2 regions of the Streptomyces sp. NPDC087263 genome follow, and region 2 is predicted to be linked to the other one. Evidence: riboswitches for the same ligand, from Rfam matches in the RefSeq annotation. Region 2 holds a riboswitch; the other holds the start of a gene.
What was found. Region 2 has a riboswitch for cobalamin ahead of ACIPC1_RS38310 (cobalamin biosynthesis protein). Riboswitches for the same ligand answer to the same signal wherever they lie in the genome.

Region 1 (4,609 bases), on a different contig from region 2:
ACCGGCCCGGTGAGCATGCCCTTGACCGGCTTCTCGGTCAGGGACTGGGCGTACGTCGTCCAGCGCACCGTCATCGGCTGGGGTCGGGAGATGTCGCCGGCCAGGATCGGCGGGCGGACGTAGCGGGTGCCGTACGACTGGACCCAGCCGTGCTGCGTGGCGAGGTAGCCGGTGAGCTGTTCGGCGAAGTACTGGACCATGTCGTTGCGTTCGGGCTCGCCGTGCACCAGGACGTCCAGGCCAATTTTCTCCTGGAAGGAGATCACCTCGCCGATCTCGGCCCTGATCCGCTCCTCGTACCCGGCGCTGTCGATCCGCCGCGTGCGCAGGTCGGCCCGCGCGGTGCGCAGTTCGGCGGTCTGCGGGAAGGAGCCGATGGTGGTGGTCGGCAGCAGGGGCAGGCCGAGGTGGGCGCGCTGGGCGGTGGCCCGCTCGGGGTACGGCCGGCTGCGGCGGGCGTCGGCCTCCGTGACGGCGGCGGCGCGGGCCCGTACGGCGGGGTCGCGGGTGATCGGGGAGTCGGCGCGGGCGGCCAGGGCGGCCCGGTTGGCGGCCAGTTCCGCGGTGATGGCGTCGGTCCCGAGGGTGAGGCCCTTGGCGAGGGTGACGATCTCGGTGGTCTTCTGCCGGGCGAAGGCGAGCCAGCCCAGGATCTGCGGGTCGATGTCACGCTCGGCGGCGGCGTCGAGCGGGACGTGGAGCAGCGAGCAGGAGGCGGCCACGTCGACCTGACCGGCCAGGCCCAGCAGGGTGCCCAGCGTGGCGAGTGACTTCTCCAGGTTGTTGACCCAGATGTTGCGTCCGTTGACCACCCCGGCGACCAGTCGCTTGCCCCGCAGACCGCCCACGGCGGCGAGGGCGTCCAGGTTGGCGGCGGCCGCGTCGGTGAAGTCGAGGGCGAGCCCGTCGACGGGAGCCTTGGCGAGCACGGTCAGGGCGTCGCCGAGCCGGTCGAAGTACGAGGCGACCAGCAGCTTCGGGCGGTCGGCGAGCCCTCCCAGATCGCGGTAGGCGCGTTCGGCGGCGTTCAGCTCGGCCGGCGTACGGTCCTGGACGAGGGCGGGTTCGTCGAGCTGTACCCAGGTGGCGCCGGCGGCTCGCAGGTCGGCGAGGACCTCGGCGTACACGGGCAGCAGCCGGTCGAGGAGGGTCAGCGGGTCGAAGTCCGCGGCCACGCCGGGCGCGGGCTTGGCGAGCAGGAGATAGGTGACGGGGCCCAGCAGGACCGGGCGGGCGGTCAGGCCCAGGGCGAGGGCTTCGCGGAGCTCGTCGACCTGCTTGGCGGAGTCGGTGGTGAAGACGGTGTCCGGACCCAGCTCGGGCACCAGGTAGTGGTAGTTGGTGTCGAACCACTTCGTCATCTCCAGCGGCGCCACGTCCTGCGTGCCGCGCGCCATGGCGAAGTAGCCGTCCAGGGCGTCGGTCACGACGGCGGTCCGGTGGCGTTCGGGGATCGCGCCGACCATGACCGTGGTGTCCAGGACGTGGTCGTAGTACGAGAAGTCGCCGGTCGGTACCTCGTGGACGCCGGCCCCGGCCAGCTGCTGCCAGTTGGTCCGGCGCAGGTCGGCGGCGGTGGCACGGAGAGCCTTCGCGTCGACGCGGCCCTTCCAGTAACCCTCGATCGCCTTCTTGAGCTCCCGGTTCGGACCCTGGCGCGGGTAGCCGTACACGGTGGCCTGCGCTGCCGCGGCTGCGGTCTTGGTGGTCACGGAAATCTCCTTCGCGAGATGAATCCCTGAGATCCCGGAGACGGGACGAGAGCGCGAAGGGGTGACACACCGAACGCGACGATCCTCGCGCGGAAAGGCACGGTCGTCCGTCTGGATATGTACGCCGACCCGCCCACGAGGTCACCGGGATGTCCGCGCACGATGGGTCGAGCACGGGCAGCGGGCAGGTCTTCGGACTTGTGGGCGCGTCCTCCGAAGGGCGGACACCTACTGGCCGTCGCTTCCCAGTCCCTCTCGGGTCCAGTGCGTATGACGGCGGTCGTTCCCACTCACCGCTGCGGGGCAGTCCCGGATTTCCACCGGGTTCCCTCTTACGACGCCTCCCGCCTGGCGGACGGGGCGAACCAGCTGCACGGACCAGCCTAAAGGGCTTCGGGTGACCGCGGGGACAACGCCCACATGCCGGATGGGGGGATGAGACATGCCGTCCCTGCGATCCGCGTCGGGACCGGGCCGCCGCCTCACCGCGGGTTTTGCCTGACGTTGGTTGCGGGAGTCGGCCATCGGCGTTCCTATTGTCGCCGTTCGCCGCACGTACCGCCGAGTTTCACACAGGGGCCATGAGGCCCTTCCTTGTCGTTCGGTGCTCTTGTCACACTCCAATCGCACACGTTCCAGCAGCAGCCCGGCCACCCGGTCATCCCGCGGTGCCGTAGTTCGGTAGTTCCGTTGTTTCCGTCAGGACAAGAGGTCACCCAGCCCATGCCTCAAGTGAATCGGCGCCGCTTCCTCCAGGTCACCGGCGGCACCGCGGCGCTCACCGCGCTGTCCAACAGCGTCGAGCGGGCCGCGGCGCTGCCCGCGTACCAAGGCTCCGGCACGATCGACGATGTCGAGCACATCGTCGTCCTGATGCAGGAGAACCGTTCGTTCGACCACTACTTCGGCTCGCTCAGGGGTGTCCGCGGCTTCGGCGACCCCCGTCCGGCCACGCCCTCGGGTGGCAGGTCGGTCTGGCACCAGTCGGACGGCGCCAAGGACGTGCTCCCCTTCCGGCCCGACGCCGACGACCTGGGCCTGCAGTTCATCCAGGACCTCCCGCACGACTGGAATGACGGACATGCCGCCCTCAACAAGGGCAAGTGCGACAAATGGGTGCCCAGTAAGTCGTCGACGACGATGGCGTACCTGACGCGCGAGGACATTCCCTTCCACTACGCACTGGCCGACGCGTTCACCATCTGCGACGCCTACCACTGCTCGTTCATCGGCTCCACCGACCCGAACCGCTACTACATGTGGACGGGCTACACCGGAAACGACGGCACCGGCGGCGGCCCGGTCCTCGGCAACTACGAGGTCGGCTACGACTGGACGACGTACCCCGAGCGCCTCGAAGCGGCCGGCGTCTCCTGGAAGATCTACCAGGACATCGGCGACGGCCTGGACGCGAACGGCTCCTGGGGCTGGATACCCGACGCCTACCGCGGCAACTACGGCGACAACTCGCTGCTGTACTTCAACAAGTACCGCAACGCCAAGCCCGGCGACCCGCTCTACGACAAGGCGCGCACCGGCACCGACGCCCGCAAGGGTGAGGGCTTCTTCGACCAGCTCAGGGCCGACGTGCAGGGCAAGAAGCTGCCGAAGATCTCCTGGATCGTCGCGCCCGAGGCCTTCACCGAGCACCCCAACTGGCCCGCGAACTACGGAGCCTGGTACATCTCCCAGGTCCTGGACGCGCTCACCTCCGACCCCGAGGTGTGGGGAAGGACAGCGCTGTTCGTCACGTACGACGAGAACGACGGCTTCTTCGACCACCTCGTACCGCCGTTCCCGCCGCAGTCCGCCGCGCAGGGCAAGTCCACCGTCGACGTCGGGCCGGACCTCTTCGCGGGCGACGCGAGCCACACGGCGGGCCCCTACGGGCTGGGCCAGCGGGTGCCGATGCTCGTCGTCTCGCCCTGGAGCAAGGGTGGTTACGTCTGCTCCGAGACGCTCGACCACACCTCGATCATCCGGTTCATGGAGCGCCGCTTCGGCGTGCACGAGCCCAACATCTCGCCCTGGCGGCGGGCGATCAGCGGCGACCTCAGCTCGGCCTTCGACTTCGCCCACAAGAACGCTTCGCCGGTCACGCTGCCGGACACCGACGGCTACGAACCGCCGGACAACGACCACCACCCCGACTACGTGCCGACCCCGCCCGCGAACCCCGTCCTGCCCAAGCAGGAGCCCGGCTCGCGGCCGGCCCGCCCGCTCAAGTACGAGCCCGCGGTGGACGGTTCGGCGGACGCGGCAGCCGGCACGTACACGCTCACCTTCGGCTCGGGCGCCGAGGCCGGCGCCGTCTTCCTCGTCACGTCCGGCAACCGCACCGACGGCCCCTGGACCTACACGACCGAGGCCGGCAAGAAGGTCGACGACACCTGGAACTCGGCGTACTCGAACGGCTCGTACGACCTGACGGTGCACGGCCCCAACGGCTTCCTGCGCACCTTCAGGGGCCCGGGCAGGAAGGCCGGACCCGAGGTCACCGCACGGCGCGTGGGCGACAACGTCGAGCTGACCCTCACCAACAAGGGCCCCGGAACGGTCAACCTGAAGGTGAGCAACGGTTACGGCGGCCGGCCGAAGTCGTTCAAGGTGCGGTCGGGCGCGAGCGTGCGGCGCATGTTCGACCTGCGGGCGAGCAAGCGCTGGTACGACCTGACCGTCGTCTCCGACGCGGACGCGAGCTTCCTGCGCAGGTTCGCCGGACATGTGGAGAACGGCCGGCCGGGCGTGAGCGACCCGGCGATCGTGACCGACTGAGGGGAGGGAACGGGCGGTCACGGCCCCTCCGTGACCGCCCGTTCCATGGCGGTTCTACAGCGCGGTGAGATGCCCCGCGTTCGGTTGCTGCGGCAGCAACGAGGGTTCGTACGCCGCCGACT
Region 2 (4,609 bases):
TGTCGGCGGCCGGTACGAAGCGGCGCCCCGCGGCGGCCGCCACCTCGCGCAGAAAGGCACGCCGGAACCCGTCCGACTCCAGCGAGCCGTGCCAGTGCGTGCCCCAGACCTCACCGACCCGGCACCCGTCCAAGAAGGCTTCCCCGCCGGTGACCTGGGCAACGCCGTGATGAATCTCGTACCCCTCGACATGCTCGCCGAGCGCCTCGCCCACGGGCCGCGTGAGTGTCTTCTCCCGCGCGAACCGCACCCGTACAGGTAGCAGCCCGAGCCCGTCGACATGACCGGCCCGCGACTCGACCTCGTCCTCGATGTGCTCACCGAGGAGCTGGAAGCCGCCGCAGATACCGAGCACGGGCCGCCCCTCGGCGGCCCGTCGGGCGATCGCGTCCGCGAGCCCGCGCTCCCGCAGCCACTCCAGCGCCTTCACCGTGCCCCGGGTTCCGGGTACGACGACGAGGTCCGCGTCGGCCAGTTCCTCGGCCCGGTCCACGAAGCGCACGACGACACCCGGCTCGGCGGCCAGCGCGTCCACGTCCGTGAAGTTGGACATGAGGGGGACGGCGCAGACGGCGACCCGGAGGATGTCCTGGCCGACGGGGTCGGCCACCGCCGACTCCCGGACGGCCCCCCGCAGCGAGACCGCCATCCCGTCCTCCTCGTCGATCCCGAGGCCGTGCCGGAAGGGCAGCACGCCGTAACTGGGCCGCCCGGTGAGCCCGTGGAGCATGTCGAGCCCCGGCTCCAGCAGGGAGACGTCCCCGCGGAACTTGTTCACCAGGAACCCGGCGACGAGTTCCTGGTCCTCGCGGGACAGCAGCGCGACGGTCCCGAAGAAGGACGCGAAGACGCCCCCACGATCGATGTCGCCCACGACCAGCACGGGCAGTCGCGCATTGCGCGCGATCCCCATGTTCACGATGTCCGTCCGCCGCAGATTGATCTCGGCAGGACTCCCCGCCCCCTCGCAGATCACCGCGTCATACGTGCCCCGCAACTCGGCGAGGCACTCCAGCACGGTCCCTAGCAGCGCCTCCTGCCGCCCGCCGTGGTAGCCGCGCGCACTCATCTCACCCACGGGCTTCCCCATGAGCACGACCTGACTGCTCCGGTCACCCCCCGGCTTCAGCAGTACGGGATTCATGAGCGCGGTCGGCTCCACGCGCGCGGCCTGCGCCTGCATCGCCTGGGCCCGCCCGATCTCGGCGCCCTCCCGCGTCACGAACGAGTTCAGCGACATGTTCTGCGCCTTGAAGGGCGCCACCTTGACGCCCTGCCGCACCAGCCACCGGCAGATCCCGGCGGTCACGACACTCTTGCCCGCGTCGGAGGTGGTCCCGGCGACCAGCAGCCCGCCGCTCACGAGGCACGCCCCTTCATGAGGAGCCGTCCGGCAGCACACACACCCAGCGCGAGCCAGCTCACGCGCCGCGACAGCCGTACGGCCCGCTCGATGTCACCGACCGCGACGGCGCGCCCCCCGCCGTTCAGAACGGGCCGGTGCTCGACCCGTCCGCCGTATGCGAGGGTCCCGCCGAGCCGCACCCCGAGCGCCCCCGCGAACGAGGCCTCCACCGGCCCGGCGTTCGGGCTCGGATGCTTGCAGGCGTCCACCCGCCACGCGCGTACGGCGCCCCGCGGATCGCCTCCGGCAGCGCCGGCGAGGGCAGCGGTGAGTCGCGCCCCCGGCCAGCCCGCGACATCGTCGAGCCGCGCGGAGGCCCAGCCGTAACGCCGGTACTTGGGCGACTTGTGCCCGACCATGGCGTCGAGCGTGTTCACGGCCCGAAACCCGACAAGCCCGGGCACACCACCGACGGCCCCCCACACGAGGGCCCCCACCACGGCGTCGGAGGTGTTCTCGGCGACGGACTCGACGACGGCCCGCGCGATCCCGTCCGCGTCGAGCGCCTGCGGATCCCGCCCGCACAGATGCGGCAGCCGCTCCCGGGCCAGCTCGACATCGCCGGCTTCCAGCGCGCTGCCGATCGCCCGGGCTTCCCGGCCGAGCGAGGTCCCCCCGACGACGGCCCACGTGGCGGCGGCGGTCAGCGCGAGGGAGGCGGTATGTGATCCCCGTACGGAATGACTCGCGAGCGCCGCGAGCACGGTGGCACCGCCCGCACACACGGCCGTGTGCAGCGCGCCCCAGCCGCGGTCGTCCCGCCACAGCACCTGCTCCACGGCTCCCGCGGCCCGCCCGAACGCGGCGACCGGATGCCCGTGGCGGGGATCGCCGAGCAGTAGATCACCGAGGAGGCCGGCGGCGGCGCCGTACGCGAAGACGCGATCGGCACGCACCGGTTCAGCCGACCGTCAGGTCGGGCACAACCGTCGTTCGCAAGGCACTTGGGCAGCCGCGCATGGCGATATGTCCTCACTCAGGGTGTCCACGCCCTGGTTCGAAGAGACCGACGGTGGGAGTTCCTGGCTTCCGGGGACTACCTTCCCCGGTGACAGTGGCGGGACCGCGCCGGATTCGCACCGGCTTCCTCTCGTGCCGTCGTACTTGGCTCCGGCAGTCCACCACGGTGTTGGAAGACCCGTCAACTTGCTGTTGACCTGCGGAGGGAGAGTGTGCGAAGGCCCACATACGGGTGGGGCGTGGGACGTTGACACGTCCCACGCCCCACCTTGTTTGTGCGCTTGTCCGACGTGACCGTCAGGCGACGATCAGATAGATCCCGTACGCCACCGCCGCCGCGCAGGCGGCGAAGCAGGCGTACGCGCCGGTGACCGCGAGAGCGGCGGAGCCGCCCTGTGCCGAGGCCGACTCGCGCCTGGAGAGGCCGACGATGCCCAGGGTGAAGAGGCCGACGAGGGCCACGGTGGTCACGAGGCTGACTCCGAAGACGGAGCCGAGGGCTGCCCAGTCGATGTGCATGCTGTTCGTTCCTTACACCGTGGCCGGAGAGGTGGGCTCCGCGTCCGGGGACGGGATGGTGGCCTTCAGTTCGCCGGTCAGGTCCCCGGTGAGCGGACCCGCGGGCGGCGGGGTGACCGCGGCGATCGCCACGGTGACGACGCCCGAGGGCTCGGCGGTGACCTCGTTGACGTTGTCGATGGTCACCGGCTGGCGGCGTGACAGCTTCCAGATGGTGCCCGCGCCGGCCACCAGGAGTACGCCCGTCAGGACGATGCCCCAGGTGCCCTGCTTGGTGAGGAACTCCGCGCCCGCGCCGACCAGGCCGGCCGCCGGGAGCGTGAGGCCCCAGGCGATGAACATCCGGCGCGCGGTCGACCAGCGGACGACACCGCCCTTGCGGCCGAGACCGGAGCCCATCACGGCGCCGGAGCAGGACTGCGTGGTGGAGAGCGAGAAGCCCAGGTGGGAGGAGGCCAGGATGACCGTGGCCGCGCTGGTCTGGGCGGCGAAGCCCTGCGGCGGCGCGAGGTCGGTGAGGCCCTTGCCCATCGTGCGGATGATGCGCCAGCCGCCCAGGTAGGTGCCGAGCGCGATGGCCATACCGGCCGAGATGATGACCCAGGTGGGAGGGTTCGAGTCCGGCGCGATCACACCGCCGGTGACCAGCGCGAGGGTGATGATGCCCATCGTCTTCTGCGCGTCGTTCGTGCCGTGGGCCAGCGAGACGAGGCCCGCCGAGGCGATCTGCCCGGCGCGGTAGCCCTTGGCCGTCGCCTTCTCGTCGGCGCGGCTGCCGATCCTGTACGTCAGCCTGGTGGCCAGCATCGCGGCGAGTCCGGCCACGACGGGCGCGGCGATCGCGGGAAGCAGCACCTTGGTGACGACGGTCGAGCCGTTCACGGACGACCAGCCGGCCGACATCACCGCGGCGCCGATGAGGCCGCCGAAGAGTGCGTGGGAGGAACTGGAGGGCAGACCCAGAAGCCAGGTCAGCAGATTCCAGAGGATGGCGCCGACGAGCGCCGCGAAGATCACTTCGGTGCGTATGCCCTCTTCGTTGATGATCCCGCCGGAGATCGTCTTGGCGACCTCCACGGAGAGGAACGCACCGACGAGATTCAGCACGGCGGACATGGCCACCGCCGTCTTGGGTCTGAGAGCACCGGTCGAAATGGTCGTAGCCATCGCATTGGCGGTGTCGTGGAAACCGTTCGTGAAATCGAACACGAGAGCGGTGACGATCACGATTCCGAGGAGGAGCGTGATGTGTTCCATTTACCCAGGCTTCTGTTTGACGTCAGTGGCACGAGGACCGTAGGCAACCTGGGTGAACGGAAGATGAACTTGGGCGGGCTTTCGAGTGTCTCTATGGCGAGCGCTCCTCCAATTGTGCCGGAGGGCGGCTCTAGGTCCGGTCCGATGTCTCGAACATAGGCGGAATTCTGGGTTCCGATAGCTCCGCCAGGTCCTGTCGGCCTAGCCCTTCGCGAGCTTCTTGAGCTGGGTCGTGGATCCGTTGAAGAGATTCTGGTCGCCCGGCAGGCTGCCGCTGTTGTCGTACTGCCAGAAGGTCCAGAAGGACCAGCCGGCCGGCAGGGTACCCGCGGTCGCCGAGTCGTAGCGCGCGAGCCACAGGGAGTGGTTCGCGCCGAAGGCGCTGCTGCTGCCGGTGCAGGTGTTCCACCAGTGCGTGGTCGTGTAGATCACCGGACGGCGTCCGGTCTGCCGCTTGACCTCGTCGCT

Region 1: linked by a shared signal. The riboswitch ahead of metE (5-methyltetrahydropteroyltriglutamate--homocysteine S-methyltransferase) and the one ahead of ACIPC1_RS38310 (cobalamin biosynthesis protein) in region 2 are both predicted to bind cobalamin.

What each region holds. Positions count from the first base shown of each region.
Region 1 covers NZ_JBIUYT010000007.1:94,581-99,189, reverse strand. Annotated here, with positions in the region: gene metE (5-methyltetrahydropteroyltriglutamate--homocysteine S-methyltransferase) at 1-1,712, opposite strand, end outside; cobalamin riboswitch at 1,878-2,097, opposite strand; gene ACIPC1_RS23125 (phosphocholine-specific phospholipase C) at 2,436-4,487, shown strand; gene ACIPC1_RS23120 (DMT family transporter) at 4,542-4,609, opposite strand, start outside.
Region 2 covers NZ_JBIUYT010000017.1:63,476-68,084, reverse strand. Annotated here, with positions in the region: gene ACIPC1_RS38315 (cobyric acid synthase) at 1-1,363, opposite strand, end outside; gene ACIPC1_RS38310 (cobalamin biosynthesis protein) at 1,360-2,301, opposite strand; cobalamin riboswitch at 2,402-2,543, opposite strand; gene ACIPC1_RS38305 (hypothetical protein) at 2,663-2,884, opposite strand; gene ACIPC1_RS38300 (anion permease) at 2,897-4,141, opposite strand; gene ACIPC1_RS38295 (lysozyme) at 4,343-4,609, opposite strand, start outside.